DNA from 2 places in the Paraburkholderia fungorum genome. Region 1 is predicted to be linked to the other one. Evidence: riboswitches for the same ligand, from Rfam matches in the RefSeq annotation. Region 1 holds a riboswitch; the other holds the start of a gene.
The links. A riboswitch is a leader RNA that binds a small molecule or an ion and turns the genes downstream of it on or off. The one in region 1 is predicted to bind thiamine pyrophosphate.
Positions count from the first base shown of each region.

Region 1 (8,058 bases):
GCGGGCCTGTCTGCGGCGACGGTCGCGGCGTCGCGCGGGCATCGCGTGACCCTGTTCGATGCGGGCGCGGAGATCGGCGGCCAGTTCAATCTGGCGATGCGCGTGCCGGGCAAGGAAGAGTTCAGCGAGACGATCCGCTATTTTCAGAGCCAGTTGCAGCGTCACCGGGTCGACGTGCGGCTCAATACGCGCGTCGATCCGGCGTTGCTCGCGGCGGGCGGCTACGACGACGTGATCGTCGCGACCGGCATCGTGCCGCGACGGCCGTCGATTGCGGGCATCGACGGGCCGAATGTGCTGTCTTACGTCGACGTGCTGCGTGGTGCGCCGGTCGGAAAACGCGTCGCGGTGATTGGCGCGGGCGGTATCGGTTTCGACGTGAGCGAGTTTCTACTGCATCGCGCGGATGAACCGCTGCCCACGCCGCGCGATGCGTGGCTCGACGAATGGGGTGTCGATCTGACGGTACGCGAACGCGGCGGGCTGAAGCCGCCGGCTGCTGCACATCCTGCGCGCGAAATCTGGCTGTTGCAGCGCAAGGCGGGCAAGCTCGGCATGGGGCTTGGGAAAACGTCGGGCTGGGTGCATCGCGCGACGCTGGCGAAAAACGGCGTGAAGATGCTGGCCGGCGTGTCGTATCTGGAGATCGGCGCGCGCGGTCTGAAAATCGCGCGTGACGGAGCCGAGGAATGGCTCGAAGTCGATTCGATCGTCGTGTGCGCGGGACAGGAGTCGCTGCGGGATCTGCATCCGGGCGACGCGGCTAGCGCTGCCGGTCCGCGTTTTCATCTGATTGGCGGAGCGAAGGTCGCGACCGAACTAGATGCGAAACGCGCGATTCGCGAAGGCGCGGAGGTGGCCGCGTCGCTCTGAAGGGAACGGCCCGCGCTCGCGGGGTGAACTGTGAGCGCGGCTCGGTGGCTTAGGCTCTGCGGTTCAACTCAGGCCAGCCCCTTCTTCCGGTAATCGAACCAGAACGACAAACCGACGCTCGCCAGAATCACGACAGTCGCGATGACCGTCGAATGCGTAACCGGCTCCCCCAGCAGCAGCGCGCCGAGCGCGACGGCGACCACCGGGTTCACATACATGCAGCTGCTGGCGATGATCGGACTCGTATGGCGGATCAGGAACCCATACGCGACATACGCGGCCATCGTCCCGATCAGCATCAGGTAGAGAAACGCCAGCAAGGGCAGGAAGTGCATCTCGAGCATCCGTTCGCCCGACACCCACGCGACCAGCGTCGACATCACGCCGCCCAGGCCGATCTGCAAGGCAGTCGACAGGAACAGGTCCGAAGGCAGCTTCAGACGCCCCGCCAGATGCGCGCCGCCCGCCCAGAACAGCGCGCCGCACAGAATCGCGAGACTGCCACCCGCCGACCCAGGCGCGCTGTCGCCGTGGCTGAGAATCGCGATACCCACCAGCCCCAGCCCGACCGCGAACCACTCGCCCCGCCCGATCTTACGGCCCGCGACCGCTGCGATCACCGTGGCGAACAGCGGCACGGTCGCGACCATCACCGCCGCGGTGCCGGTGCCGACAGTGCGCATCCCGTAGGCCAGCATGCCGCTCGACAACCCCACCAGCATCGTGCCGACGATCCCGGCATTGCGGACCTCGGCGGCAGTCGGCCAGACCGGCTTGCGGCGCGCGGCGAACACGAACAGCCCGATGCCGGCAAACAGGTTGCGCAGCCCGGACATCAACAGCGGCGGGAACGAGCCGAGCGCGACATGCACGGCGAGATACGTCGAGCCCCAGACGAGATAAACGACGGCGAGAGCCAGCGCGATCTGACCGTTACGCGATTGCGGCAAACGGATCGGGAAACCACGCGAAAAACGGTTTGGGAATTGCAGCGACATGGTTCAACCCGCCCATGCCGCTCGAGGTGCTGCGCCCCCGCTGAAAACCCTGTGGCGGGATGGCGGATACCGCATCGGCGATGCGGTCTGACGGGCGAGGCTGGCGGACATGTCGGTGGAACGGAAAGACGATAGATGGCCAATGGGGCCACACCGCCGCGGCAAACGGGAGAATCCGGGCCTCGGCGAACACGCGCCTAAAGGTTGGCGCGCACGGCATTATGCAGTAAGCGCCCACCGCGTCGAGCGAAAGAATCGTAACTTTTTTGCGTGGTTACAACAGGGAATTTGGGGCGCGTGTTGCGGCGTTTTTTCGGGATGCCGGCGCGGGTTTGCTTTAGTTATCCCGATTGCATTTAAACGGCGGCGGATGGCCACCGGTTGTATTCAGGGCCGTGAAAGCGCAGGCAGCATTTTCCGCCTGACCGGCTTTCGTCAGCAGCGCTTGAGTATGAAATTGCAGACGTCGATGCACCGCCGTTCGCACGCGCCCGCGTCAATCGCAATCCTGACGATTAGCCGGCCGCACGGCCGGCTAGCGGCCCGCCCATTCAGTCATAACTCATGACGACGATCACCGGCGTAGCCGAACCGGCCCGCTTCGGCGATAACGACAACACCCCACCGTCGCGGCCAACCCGGTAGTGCCCGTCGTGTGCAGCGCCTACCCGGCTCCCGGTATCGACGAAACGCGCCGCCACGGCATCACGCGACTTCCCGGCGCCGACAACCTGCAGTGCGACATCTGCACCCGACACCACACCCGGCGACGAGTTGAAAGTCAGGGCAATGCCGCCTTCCTGACGCGCCGCTTGCGCATTGGCCGTTTCCAACCGCATCGTGGGAGCAACCGGCAACGAGGTTATCTGCAACAACGGCGCTGTGATCGCGCCGACAAACCGGATCGTCCCGCCATCGGCCGCCAATGCGGTCAACGGCGTCGCCAGCAGCACCATCGTGACTGCAGCGACTGCCCGAGCCGACACCCGCCATTGCCCTGTTCTCGAAGTCATACTCATCTCCTGTGCCGCTTGTGCTACTCACGCGCCACCCAGCGCCCCCTCTCGCGATACTGGATGACAGCCTCTCCCAAACCTGCTTTAACGGCATCGCCGCAACGAGCTTGAATTGCCGCGCGATCCGGGGCTGGGCATCAAAGCGGGGATAAACCGAGAGCCGTTCGCCGCCATGCCGAATAAAGATACAAACGCCCCGTGCTAACATTCACCTTTCGATCGCGCTGCCTTATTCGTTGTCCGCGCGTGAATCACCCTCCTCTTTTCGACATTCCGGCTATCACGATGCGCTCTCCGACTTCCCGTGTGTTCACCCGCTTGCGCCTGCGCCGCGCAACCGGTTGCGCGCGCGCGGATCTCGCACCGCGTCGCGCCTGCAAGCCGTCCCGAACGCTCCCGCTTCACGCCGCCCGGCGCCCGATCTAACGCTGTTCGCTCCATCACCCGAGCCGCGTTTGTCAGGCTCCGGGCCGATCTCATTCGCACGCAGTTCCCTTATATGCAGATCGAATTGGAGTATCCATCGTGAAAAAGACGAAAACCTGTTACCTCACCGAACTCGACGTCGCCCGCCTCGAGAAGCATGCGGCCGCGCCCGGTGCCGACGCCCGTCTGCAGGACATGCTTGACGACGTGCTCGAACGCGCCGTGATCGTCGACGCGCGCGAGATTCCGGCCAACGTCATCACGATGAATTCGCAAGCCACGCTGATCGACGAAACCAGCGGCGAGCAGATGACGTGGACCGTGGTCTATCCGCCCAATGCGGACTTTGGGCAAGGTCGGCTGAACGTGTTCTCACCGGTCGGCCTGGCGCTGCTCGGCGCGAAGCGCGGCGAACGCATCCGCTTTACGCCACCGAGCGGCACGGAGAAGGTGCTGAAGCTCGACAAGATCCTCTACCAGCCCGAAGCCGCCGACGACTTTTCGTTGTGATTTTTGCTGTTTTTTCGCTGCAATTCGTAGCGCATAAGACACGAAATAACCCATGACGACACATGGATTCGCTCGCAAAAATCGTCGTGAATCCGCTATCAAAGACGCGCGCCTACGGCATTGAAAACACCGCCCCGCGCGTCGTTCCGCCCGCTTCGAAACCGGCATAAAAGCTCGCCCGGGCTTTGCCTGACAACTCGCTGACTTCTCCTGCACAGGTTGCCAAGCCCCCGGCAGCCGGTGTATCGTGTGCGCTGCTAACGCGGGGGTCCTGCGTCGCACGGAGGTTGGAGGTCCGTGCCGCGCGGGTGAGAAATACCCTTTGAACCTGATCTGGATAATGCCAGCGCAGGGAAGCGTACGGATTTCGCACCCAAGCTTTATTGCCTCATTTCCTCGCGATTTCCGACAACTTCCGTCTCGTCTCCTGCTTAGCCGCCCCACATTGCATTTGCAAGCGGCCAGAGTGAGACGTCAACGCGTCAACTCCGGCCGACACACGGAGATACGCATGAACGCCAACCCGAAGTTTCTTTCCGCCGACGCCCACGTCGATGAAGCCGCCGTCGCGCCGCTGCCCAATTCCCGCAAGATCTACGTGACCGGTTCGCGTGCGGACATTCGCGTGCCGATGCGCGAAATTTCGCAAGCCGACACGCCGGACAGCTTCGGTGGTGAAAAGAATCCGCCGGTTTATGTCTACGATACGTCGGGTCCGTACTCGGATCCGGACGCGAAGATCGACATTCGCGCAGGTTTGCCCGCGCTGCGTCAGGCGTGGATCGAAGAACGCGGCGACACCGAAGCGCTGACGGGTCTGTCGAGCGATTTTAGCCGCGAACGTGCCGCCGACACCGCCACCGCCGACCTGCGTTTCCAGGGCCTGCACCGCACGCCGCGCCGCGCGATCGCCGGCAAGAACGTGTCGCAGATGCACTACGCGCGTAAGGGCATCATCACGCCGGAAATGGAATACATCGCGATTCGCGAGAACCAGCGCCGCGCGGAGTATCTGGAGACGCTGAAGACGAGCGGCCCGAACGGCGAAAAGCTCGCCGCGATGATGGGTCGTCAGCATCCGGGCCAGGCGTTCGGTGCAAGCGCGTTCGGTCCGAACGGCCTCACCGCGATTACGCCGGAATTCGTGCGCGAAGAAATCGCACGCGGCCGCGCGATCATCCCGAACAACATCAACCACCCGGAAAGCGAACCGATGATCATCGGCCGCAATTTCCTCGTGAAGGTCAACGCGAACATCGGCAACTCGGCGGTGACGTCGTCGATCGGCGAAGAAGTCGACAAGATGACGTGGGCGATCCGCTGGGGCGGCGACACGGTGATGGATCTGTCCACCGGCAAGCATATTCATGAAACGCGCGAGTGGATCATCCGCAATTCGCCGGTGCCGATCGGCACGGTGCCGATCTATCAGGCGCTCGAAAAGGTCAACGGCAAAGCCGAAGATCTGACGTGGGAAATCTTCCGCGACACGCTGATCGAACAGGCCGAGCAAGGCGTCGACTACTTCACGATTCACGCGGGCGTGCGTCTGCAATACGTGCCGCTCACCGCGAAGCGGATGACCGGCATCGTGTCGCGCGGCGGCTCGATCATGGCGAAGTGGTGCCTCGCGCATCACAAGGAAAGCTTCCTGTACGAGCATTTCGAAGACATCTGCGAAATCATGAAGGCGTATGACGTGGCCTTCTCGCTCGGCGACGGCCTGCGTCCCGGTTCGATCTACGACGCGAACGACGAAGCGCAGCTCGGCGAATTGAAGACGCTCGGCGAACTCACACAGATCGCGTGGAAGCACGACGTGCAGACGATGATCGAAGGCCCGGGCCACGTGCCGATGCAGTTGATCAAGGAGAACATGGACCTGCAACTGGAATGGTGCGACGAAGCGCCGTTCTACACGCTGGGACCGTTGACGACCGACATCGCGCCCGGTTACGACCACATCACGTCGGGCATCGGCGCGGCGATGATCGGCTGGTTCGGCACGGCGATGCTCTGCTACGTCACGCCGAAGGAACACCTGGGCTTGCCGAACAAGGACGACGTGAAGACCGGCATCATCACGTACAAGCTCGCCGCGCACGCCGCCGATCTCGCGAAGGGTCACCCCGGCGCGCAGGTGCGTGACAACGCGTTGAGCAAAGCGCGCTTCGAATTCCGTTGGGAAGACCAGTTCAATCTCGGCCTCGACCCGGACAAGGCTCGCGAATTCCACGACGAAACGCTGCCGAAGGACTCGGCGAAGGTCGCGCATTTCTGCTCGATGTGCGGCCCGCATTTCTGCTCGATGAAGATCACGCAGGACGTGCGCGAATTCGCGGCGCAACAAGGCGTGACCGACGACGAAGCGCTGAAGAAAGGCATGGAAGTGAAGTCGATCGAGTTCATGAAGAAAGGCGCTGAGATCTATCAGCGGCAGTAAGGTAGGGATCGCGGGCCGGCTATCTTTTTTACGCCAGCCGGCCCGCCAGGTCACTGCGTTGCAGCATCGAAGCCCGCCTCCGGCGGGCTTTTCCGTTTGTGGCGGGGCGGGCACGTCACATGCTTGAACAGGGGAAACATTTGATTACGAAACCGTCAGTCCGCTGACAAGCGCACACATCCGGATACGGACTGCGCCGCTAAGATCAAATGCATAGGGGACATGGTTATCTGTCCATTTCGACGACTGCTTCCAACGACATAAATGGAGTCAACATCATGAAATCGATTCGAACCCTCGGCACGCTTGCGGCTCTCGTTGCGCTCGTTGGGAGCCTCTCGGCATGTGACGGTATGAGCCGTCAGGGCCGCGACACGGCAATCGGCGCAGGTCTGGGTGGCGCAGCGGGCGCGGCGCTCGGCGGTAGCGCGCTGTCGACAGTAGGCGGTGCGGCGGCGGGCGGCATCATCGGTAATCAGGTGGGTAAGTAAGCGGGCTTTGGTGATGCGGTGACTGCTGCCTCGACCTCGGCCGCGCGCTTCAGTTCGCGCTTTGCAATGACGCGAAATACGCAGTTACGCTTTTGCAATCGTGTTCGCGTAGCGGGAGCGTAAGCTCGGAAAACGACGCCCCGGTACCGGCGTCGATTTAACCAGGAGCGCGTCATGAAGTCCCGCGTCATCAACACGGATCGCGCGATGAGCCTTTGGCCATCGCGCGGTCTTTCACGTTGCTTTTCAGATTTTCCGCGAGCAAGGCGTGCAGGTCTTGCCGTCGGCGCCGCCATTTGCGCGATGACGCTGTCGGGTTGTTATTACCCGTATGGATACTATCCATCCGGCTATTACGCACCGGCCTATGCCACGCCACCTGCTCTGCCCCTGCAGCAAGCCGCCGATCAGGCCGATTCGGCGGACACGCAGCAGCAAGTCCAGGCTCAGGCACAAGTTCAGCCAGTCCAGCAGGTCCCGCCGCCAACGTACGCCGTCGCCGCGCCGCCGCCCGTCTATGTGGCGCCGGCTTATCCCGCGTACTATCCGCCGCCGGTGTATCCGGCCTATTACGGATACGGCTATGGCTACCCCGGCTATTACGGACCGTCGGTTTCGATCGGTATCGGCGGATATTGGGGTGGTGGCTGGGGACATCATTGGCATTGAATTTTTACGGCGTTTAACGGCTCGCGTTACGTCACATCACGCCGCATCACGTCACATCACGCCACGCGGATCTACTTCACCCAGGATGCAGATCCGCAACGGCAGCCGCTCCGCCCCCTCCGGTAGTTTCCCTTCTTGACGCGCCCGGCCAGCGCTCTATGCTTCGAAAGTCACACACAGTATCTGCTTAAAAACGACGCGATTCCCCGTGCGCGTCGAGGATGCTCATCCACACTGCCATCGCGACGCGCCCTGCCCAGCGTAGCTCCGCGTCGATTCGGATAACAACGAACAACAACGAAGGAGACGTGATGTTTCACCAACTACTCACTCCTGTCGGCAACTCGCTACTGCCGTCGTTTCTCGTCGCTGCCCTTCCCATCTTCGTCGTGCTGCTTCTGCTCGGCTGGGCCCGCAGACCGGCCTGGCAGGCGTCGCTCGCCGGATTGATCGTCGGCCTGGTGGTCGCCGTTTTCGTGTGGCAGTTTCCGGTCGGGCTCGCGATCAACTCGGTATTCGCGGGTGCGGTGTTCGCGTGCTGGCCGGTCATGTGGATCGTGTTCACAGCGATTCTGCTCTACAACATCGCTCAGCGCTCGGGGCGCTTCGCGGCCTTCCGCATGTGGATGATC
Region 1 is NZ_FNKP01000001.1:2,626,750-2,634,807, forward strand. It holds gene BLS41_RS11520 (NADPH-dependent 2,4-dienoyl-CoA reductase) at 1-873, shown strand, start outside; gene BLS41_RS11525 (EamA family transporter) at 942-1,871, opposite strand; gene BLS41_RS11530 (hypothetical protein) at 2,423-2,884, opposite strand; gene BLS41_RS11535 (GreA/GreB family elongation factor) at 3,413-3,823, shown strand; TPP riboswitch at 4,078-4,196, shown strand; gene thiC (phosphomethylpyrimidine synthase ThiC) at 4,335-6,266, shown strand; gene BLS41_RS11545 (glycine zipper 2TM domain-containing protein) at 6,545-6,757, shown strand; gene BLS41_RS11550 (hypothetical protein) at 6,932-7,426, shown strand; gene BLS41_RS11555 (L-lactate permease) at 7,738-8,058, shown strand, end outside.

Region 2 (8,058 bases), 940 kb from region 1:
GCGACAGAATCCGCGTCCAGTGCCCCGATTCCTGCAGGCGATCCGCGTATTCCGACAGGTGGCAGATGACGAGCGCCTCGCGGCATTCGTCGTCGGTATAGGTGTCGGCGGCCGAGGGGTAGGCGAGCGCCGCTTTCAGCGTGCCGATCGGCATATAGCTGACCTGCGGAATGAACATCATGCGCGCGTTGACCGGTGCGTCGATCGCGCCGTCGCCGAACGGCCACAAGCCGGCGAGCGCGCGCATCAGCGTGCTCTTGCCCGCGCCCGACGGACCCCGCACCAGCCAGCGCGAACCCGGCTCGATCGCGATATCGCGGATGCGCGACAGCGGGCTGCCGTTCGGCAGCGCGAGCTTGAGGCCTTCGGTGGAGAGGCGGTCTTCATCGACGAAATGCAGGTTGATGCCGCCATGTTCGGTAGCCGGCGACACCGACTCCTTCAGACGCGGCGCATGCACGACGCGCTTGAATTCGCGCAGCCGGTTCACCGTAGCGCGCCATTCGACGAGGCTGCCGTAACTGTTGATGAACCACGAGAACGAATCGCTGACGGTGCCGAACGCACTCGAAATCTGCATCAGCACGCCGAACGAGAACGCGCCGGCGAAGTAGCGGGGCGCGGCGACCACGATCGGGAAGATGATGGCGATCTGGCCGTAGAAGGCGGATACGAAAGTGAGCCGCTTGGTGTACTTCATCACCTGCCACCAGTTGTCGCGGATGCGGCCGAACAGCGAGTGCGCGTTCTTCTTCTCGACTTCCATGCCGTTGTAGAAGGCGATCTGTTCGGCGTTCTCGCGCAGCCGGATCAGGCCGAAACGGAAGTCCGCCTCGACTTTCTGCGCCTGGTAGTTGATCGGCACGAGCGGATGGCCCACCTTCTGGATGACGACCGAACCGATCACCGCGTACAGCGCCGCGGCCCACACCATGTAGCCGGGAATCTGCAGCGGCATGCCGCCGAGCGAGATGCTCAGCGCGCCGGCCAGCGACCAGAGGATCGTGATGAACGACACCAGCGTGACAACGGTGGACAGCAGGTCGAGGGTTAGCGACAGCGTGCTGGTGGCGAGCGATTGCAGGTCGTCGCTGATCCGCTGGTCGGGGTTGTCGGCGAGCCGGTCGCGTTCGATCCGGTAGAAGGCGCTGTCTTTCAGCCACTCGTTCAGGTACCGGGTGGTGAGCCACTGACGCCAGCGGAATCCGAGCATCTGACGCAGATAACCGCGGTACACCGCGAGAATGATGAAGGCGAACGCGAGCAGCGAAAACACCATCAGCAGGTGCGGAAAATCGTGCACGTTCTTGCTTTGCAGCGCGTTGTAGAAGTCGGCGCTCCAGCGGTTCAGGCGCACGTTGATCCACACGATAAGCAGGTTCATCACCACGATCGTGATGAGCAGGCCCCAGGCAACTTTTTTTTCCTCGGAGACCCAGTAAGGTTTGATCAGGCTCCAGGCGGAGACTTTTTCGTCTGGCGGCAGCGCGGGGCTGGCAGAGGTGGTCGGTGTCATGAGCGTCCTGATGAAGTGCTGGCCCGTTCGGAGCGGCCCGCTTGGGCAGACCCGGATGGGTTGGCTCGGTGCCGGGTTTCCCTTGCAGGCTGGCCCACCCTCGGGGCCGCTCTGCGGCGGATTCTCGGTACATGCCCGGGCGTCGTGCTCGACGAACGCGCGTCCGGGTGAGCGTCCGATTCTGGCGTGAAGCCCTTAAGCGAAAATTAATTTTCGCTTAAGGGCTTCACCTCATGCCGTCGTGGCGTAAGCGGCTCGACAGGCCGTTCGCGCCGCGCTTCGACGACATGCGTTCGTGCATTGTGCCAGAGCGTTGCACCCGGCCGCATCCGCGTAAAGAAATAGCGTGCCGGATCAATTCCGGCCGGCGCGACAGCCCGCTGGTTTGCGGGCTGCGCGCGTTTTATGGTCTAATGACCTTCGACGAAACAGGGGTGCTTCGCCCCTTGGCGGCGTGGTTTTCACGCCGTGGCGGCGAGGCTGAGAGAGACCCTTTGCACCCGATCCGGGTAATACCGGCGCGGGAAGTTTCCGGAAGCTACCAATCTTCCATTCCCCGCCGGGCGGCGTCCGTACATTCAGTGCGCGCGTGTTGTCCGGCCGGCTTTACCCGCCGGTTTCGTCCTGGGTACGTGCGATTTTTGCCGTACGGAAAGGACTCGATGACCGCCAATTCTTCAGATATGTGTTTTGCTCTTCGCCGCGTCGCTGCTGACGCGCCGTGCTTCAGCGTTGCCTCCGGCAACCGGACGGAGCGCGCACGATGAACCGTCCCACCTCCCCAACACCCGATTTCGCCGTGCTCGGCGGCGGTCTTAGCGGACGGCTGGTCGCATGGCGTCTGGCAGGGCAGGGGCATCGCGTGGCGCTGTATGAGCGTGGCGATGCCGCCGGCACTCAGGCCGCAGCGTGGGTGGCAGCCGCGATGCTCGCGCCGCTCGCCGAAGCCGCCAGCGCGGAGTTGCTGATTACGCGGCTGGGCGCCAGTTCGCTCGACACCTGGCCGCAAGTGCTCGCGGAATTGCCCGAACCCGTGTTTTTCCAGCGCAACGGCACGCTGGTGGTCTGGCATCACGCGGATCGCACCGAAGCGCCTCTGTTCGAACGCCGGGTGCGTTCGAATGCGCCAGCCGAGTTGCTCGACGGCGGTTTCGTGACGCTGGCGGGTGCACAAGTCGGGGCAGCGGAGCCCGCTCTGGCAGGCCGCTTCAATCAGGGCTGGCTGCTGCCGCGCGAAGGTCAACTGGATAACCGTCAGGTGCTCGCCGCGCTGGCCGCGGGGCTCGCGCAACGCGGCGTCGACACTCACTGGAACACGCCGGTCGACGATGCCGCGCTGCCGCCCGCGCGCATCACGATCGACTGCCGGGGGCTCGGCGCGAAGCCCGCGCTGCCCACTTTGCGCGGCATTCGCGGCGAAGTCGCGCGCGTGCACGCTCCCGGCATCAAGCTGACGCGGCCGGTGCGGCTGCTGCATCCGCGTTATCCGCTGTATATCGCGCCGAAAGAGAACGATCTGTACGTGATCGGTGCGACCGAAGTCGAAGGCGAGGACATGTCGCCGGTCAGCGTGCGCTCGGCGCTCGAATTGCTGAGCGCGGCGTTTTCGGTGCATCCCGGTTTCGGCGAGGCTCGCATCCTCGAACTGAATTCGCAGTGCCGCCCGACTTTGCCGGATCACCGGCCGGCGCTGCTGTGGGACGGCGCGCAGACGCTGCGCGTGAACGGCCTGTACCGGCACGGCTACATGATCGTGCCCGAGGTCGCCGACGAAGCCGTCCGTTTCGCTTCAGCGCTGCTCGACGGCCGTGTGGGCGATGCCGACGCGTTCGCCGACTGGCGCCACGCCGCGCGCTGGAGCGAGCTTTTCCAACTGGATTCCGCGCGGGAGCCGGCATGAGCGTTGCGCGTCATAGGCGTTTTGCGCGATGCACTGTGCCGCTTCCGTCATCGATAGAACCTGCCTGAACCGTATTCGAACACCATGGACATTCATATCAATCAGAAGCCGTTGTCGTTGCCCGAAGGCGCGACTGTCGCCGATGCGCTCGCCGCGTTCGGCGCGCGTCCGCCGTTCGCGGTCGCGCTGAACGGCGATTTCGTCGCGCGCACCCAGCATGCCGCGCGCGCGCTGCAGCCGGGCGACCGGCTCGATGTCGTGCAACCCGTGGCCGGTGGCTAAACCCGCCACGCCTTGCCGGAGACAAAGACTATGCAAATGACTTCCCCCCAAACTGCTGCAACGGCTTCAACCGCCGACGCGCTCACGCTCTACGGCCAGACCTTCGCAAGCCGCGTGCTGCTGGGCACGTCGCGGTATCCGTCGCTGCAATCGCTGTCCGATTCGATCGACGCCGCGCGCCCCGGCATGGTGACCGTCGCGTTGCGCCGTCAGATGAACGAAGGCGGCGCCGAAGCCGGTTTCTTCGACCTGCTCAAGCGCCACGGCGTGCCGCTGCTGCCGAACACGGCCGGCTGCCTGACGGTCGGCGAAGCGGTGACGACCGCGCACATGGCGCGCGAAATCTTCGAAACCGACTGGATCAAGCTCGAACTGATCGGCGACGACTACACGCTGCAGCCCGACCCGGTCGGCCTGATCGAAGCGGCTGCGCAACTGGTCAAGGACGGCTTCAAGGTACTGCCGTATTGCACCGAAGACCTGGTGATCGGCCGCCGTCTGCTGGACGCCGGCTGTGAAGCGCTGATGCCGTGGGGCGCGCCGATCGGCACCGGCAAGGGTGTGATCAATCCGTACGGCTTGCGCGTGCTGCGCGAGCGTCTGCCCGACGTGCCGCTGATCGTCGACGCCGGGCTCGGCGTGCCGTCGCACGCGGCTCAGGTGATGGAGTGGGGCTTCGACGGCGTGTTGCTGAACACGGCGGTGTCGCAGGCCACGCACCCCGATGCGATGGCGCGCGCCTTTGCACTGGGTGTCGAAGCGGGCCGCCAGGCTTATCTGGCGGGGCCGATGGCCGAGCGCGAAAGCGCACACGCGAGCACGCCGGTGGTCGGCATGCCGTTCTGGCACCAAGACGGGAGCGCCGCATGACGCAAACACTGGCATTGAAAGACCGCGACCTGTTCTGGCCGCCAGCCGACGAACTCACCGAAGCCGCCGAGCGCATCCGCGCCCGTCTCGGCGACTGGCCGCCGACGCACGCGCCGTGGCGCATCTGCCTGAGCGCGCCGGACGCATCGAACGGCGGCGACCTGATCGTGATCGCCGACGCCCAGCAGCACGGCGAGCAGGTGGCGCGCTGGCAGGTGCAGGGCGCGGGCGTGATCGAAGCCGCGCAAGGCAAGGCCGCGCTGCATCTGGGCGGTGAGACGTATCGTCTCGAAGGCCATCTGGCGGAAGACTGGATTGCCGCGCTGGCTGCGTTTCTGGATTGCGGTTTCGATCCGCATGACGCGCTGGTGCTGGCACTCGCCTGGCGCGACGGCGACGAAACCCGCGCAGACGATGCATTCCCGGCCGATATCACACGCTTTCCGCGTCTTACCGGCTTGCCGGCTGCACCGGCGAAGGCGTTTCCGCGCTGCCCGGACCGGCTCGGTCTCTATCCGGTGCTGCCGACCGCCGAGTGGGTCGAGCGGGTGGTCGGTTTCGGCGTGAAGACGGTTCAGTTGCGCCACAAAGCGGCCGAACCCGCCGACGAACTGAAGCACGAAATCGCTCGTAGCGTGGCCGCCGGCCGCGCGCACGACGCGCAGGTTTTCATCAACGATCACTGGCGGGCGGCGCTCGAGGCGGGCGCTTACGGCGTCCATCTTGGTCAGGAAGATGTGCATACCGCAGACCTGTCGGCGCTGGCCGAGGCCGGCATCCGGCTGGGTCTGTCGACGCACGGTTTCTACGAAATCCTGAAGGCGCTGCACTTCCGGCCGAGCTACATCGCGCTGGGCGCAGTCTTCCCGACGACGACAAAGGTCATGCCGACGGCGCCACAAGGCCTCAAGCGCCTCGCCCGTTACGTGCGCCTCCTGGACGGCGTGGTGCCGCTGGTGGCAATCGGCGGAATCGACCTGCAGGTTTTGCCGCAGGTGCTGGCCACAGGCGTCGGTTGCGCGGCGGTGGTGCGGGCCGTGACCGAAGCGTCCGATCCGGCGGCTGCCGTTTCTGCACTGCAACAAGGGTTTACGCAATAATCGTCAGACTTCGTCAAGGGACAGGGCCCTTCACGGCAGCATTTGCATGATGGCCCTATAATTCGGCCTTCCGTGTAAAAGGACTGTCAGTTTCGTGTCTTCCTCCCCCGAGACCTTACTCGAGCTGCGCGACGTCGACTTCGGCTATGCCGACCGGCTCGTCCTGTCGAACCTGAATCTGCGCTTCAGGCGCGGCCAGGTCGTCGCGGTCATGGGCGGCTCGGGGTGCGGCAAGACCACGGTGCTGCGCCTGATCGGCGGTCTGGTGCGCGCGCAGCGTGGCCAGATCCTGTTTCAGGGCCAGGACATCGGCCGGCAAACGCGTGACGGCCTGTACGCGTTGCGCCGCAAGATGGGCATGCTGTTCCAGTTCGGCGCGCTGTTCACCGATATGTCGGTGTTCGAAAACGTCGCCTTCGCATTGCGCGAACACACCGATCTTCCCGAAGATCTGCTGCGCGACCTCGTGCTGATGAAGCTCAACGCGGTCGGTCTGCGTGGCGCGCGCGATCTGCTGCCGTCGGAGATTTCGGGCGGCATGGCGCGGCGTGTCGCACTGGCGCGCGCCATCGCGCTCGATCCCGAGCTGATGATGTACGACGAGCCGTTCGCCGGTCTCGATCCCATCTCGCTCGGCATTACCGCGAACCTGATTCGTGCGCTGAATCAGGCACTTGGCGCAACGTCGATCCTGGTTACGCACGACGTGCCGGAATCGTTCGCGATCGCCGACTACGTCTACTTTCTCGCCAACGGCGGCGTTCACGCTGAAGGCACGCCCGCCGAACTGCGCGCGTCGACCGATCCGACGGTGCGGCAATTCATCGACGGCGCGCCCGACGGCCCGTTCAAATTCCATTACCCGAGCAAGACGCCGCTGGCGGCGGACTTCGGCATCGGCGGAGGTCAGTCATGATCAGTGCGATCGGTCGCTCGGTGATCGGCGGGCTGGGCACGGCCGGCTATGCCACGCGGTTTTTCCTGCGGCTGCTGCTCGAATTTTTCCCGTTGCTGCGCCGTCCGCGTCTTGTCACGAAGCAGATCCACTTCGTAGGTAATTATTCGCTGGTGATCATTGCCGTGTCGGGGCTGTTCGTCGGTTTCGTGCTCGGCTTGCAAGGCTATTACACGCTGAACCGCTACGGCTCCGAGCAGGCGCTGGGGCTGCTGGTCGCGCTGTCGCTGGTGCGCGAACTCGGGCCGGTGGTGACCGCGCTGCTGTTCGCCGGCCGCGCGGGCACGTCGCTGACGGCGGAAATCGGCTTGATGAAGGCAGGCGAGCAACTCACGGCAATGGAAATGATGGCCGTCGACCCGGTCAAGGTCGTGGTCGCGCCGCGCCTGTGGGCGGGCATTATCTCGATGCCGATCCTCGCCGCGATCTTCAGCGCGGTCGGCGTGTTCGGCGGCTATGTGGTGGGCGTGCTGCTGATCGGCGTGGATTCAGGCGCGTTCTGGTCGCAAATGCAAGGCGGCGTCGACGTGTGGCGCGACGTGGGCGCGGGGGTCATCAAGAGTGTGGTGTTCGGCCTCGCGGTGACGTTCGTTGCGCTGTTTCAAGGCTACGAAGCCAAGCCGACACCGGAAGGCGTGTCGCGTGCCACGACGAAAACCGTCGTGTACGCGTCGCTCGCGGTGCTCGGGCTCGATTTTCTGCTGACTGCATTGATGTTCAGCTAAGACTGCGCTGCACGTTTTCGTCCGGGGTCCGATAGCGGGGCGCCCGGCGGAAAGCGTCGACGGCGTGGCGGATTCACTTTGGGATGACGATGAAAAAGACTGCTCTCGACTTCTGGGTCGGCCTGTTCGTGGTGCTGGGTTTCGTGGCGTTGCTGTTTCTCGCGCTGAAGGCCGGCAACATGAGCTCGTTGTCTTTCCAGGCAACGTATCCGGTCAAACTCAAGTTCGACAATATCGGCGGACTCAAGGCGCGCGCGCCTGTGAAGAGTGCGGGCGTGACGGTCGGCCGGGTCGCGTCGATCGGCTTCGACAGCAATGCGTACCAGGCCGTTGTCACGATCGATCTCGACAAGCAATATCAGTTTCCGAAGGACACGTCCGCGAAGATCCTGACGTCGGGTCTGCTCGGCGAGCAATACATCGGGCTCGAACCCGGTGGCGACACCGAAATGCTTAAAGCGGGCGACACGATCTCGATGACGCAATCGGCCATCGTGCTGGAAAATCTGATTGGACAGTTTCTGTATAGCAAGGCCGCGGATTCGGGTGCATCGAAACCTGGTGCGTCGGCGCCCGCGCCGGCCGCTCCGGCTCCGGCGCCGGGTCTGCCTGCTTCCGGCGCCGCCGGCCAATAAGGAGAATAAGAATGCTGACCACACGTATCGGGGGCGCGCGCGCCTTTCGGCTGGGCAAAGTGGCGATAGCCGCGG
Region 2 is NZ_FNKP01000001.1:3,564,376-3,572,433, reverse strand. It holds gene BLS41_RS15900 (ABC transporter ATP-binding protein/permease) at 1-1,516, opposite strand, end outside; TPP riboswitch at 1,937-2,060, shown strand; gene BLS41_RS15895 (FAD-dependent oxidoreductase) at 2,280-3,416, shown strand; gene thiS (sulfur carrier protein ThiS) at 3,501-3,698, shown strand; gene BLS41_RS15885 (thiazole synthase) at 3,729-4,568, shown strand; gene thiE (thiamine phosphate synthase) at 4,565-5,668, shown strand; gene BLS41_RS15875 (ABC transporter ATP-binding protein) at 5,763-6,584, shown strand; gene mlaE (lipid asymmetry maintenance ABC transporter permease subunit MlaE) at 6,581-7,348, shown strand; gene mlaD (outer membrane lipid asymmetry maintenance protein MlaD) at 7,438-7,983, shown strand; gene BLS41_RS15860 (MlaA family lipoprotein) at 7,995-8,058, shown strand, end outside.
Region 2: it holds a riboswitch for thiamine pyrophosphate, as region 1 does, so the genes downstream of both, BLS41_RS15895 (FAD-dependent oxidoreductase) here and thiC (phosphomethylpyrimidine synthase ThiC) in region 1, are expected to answer to the same signal.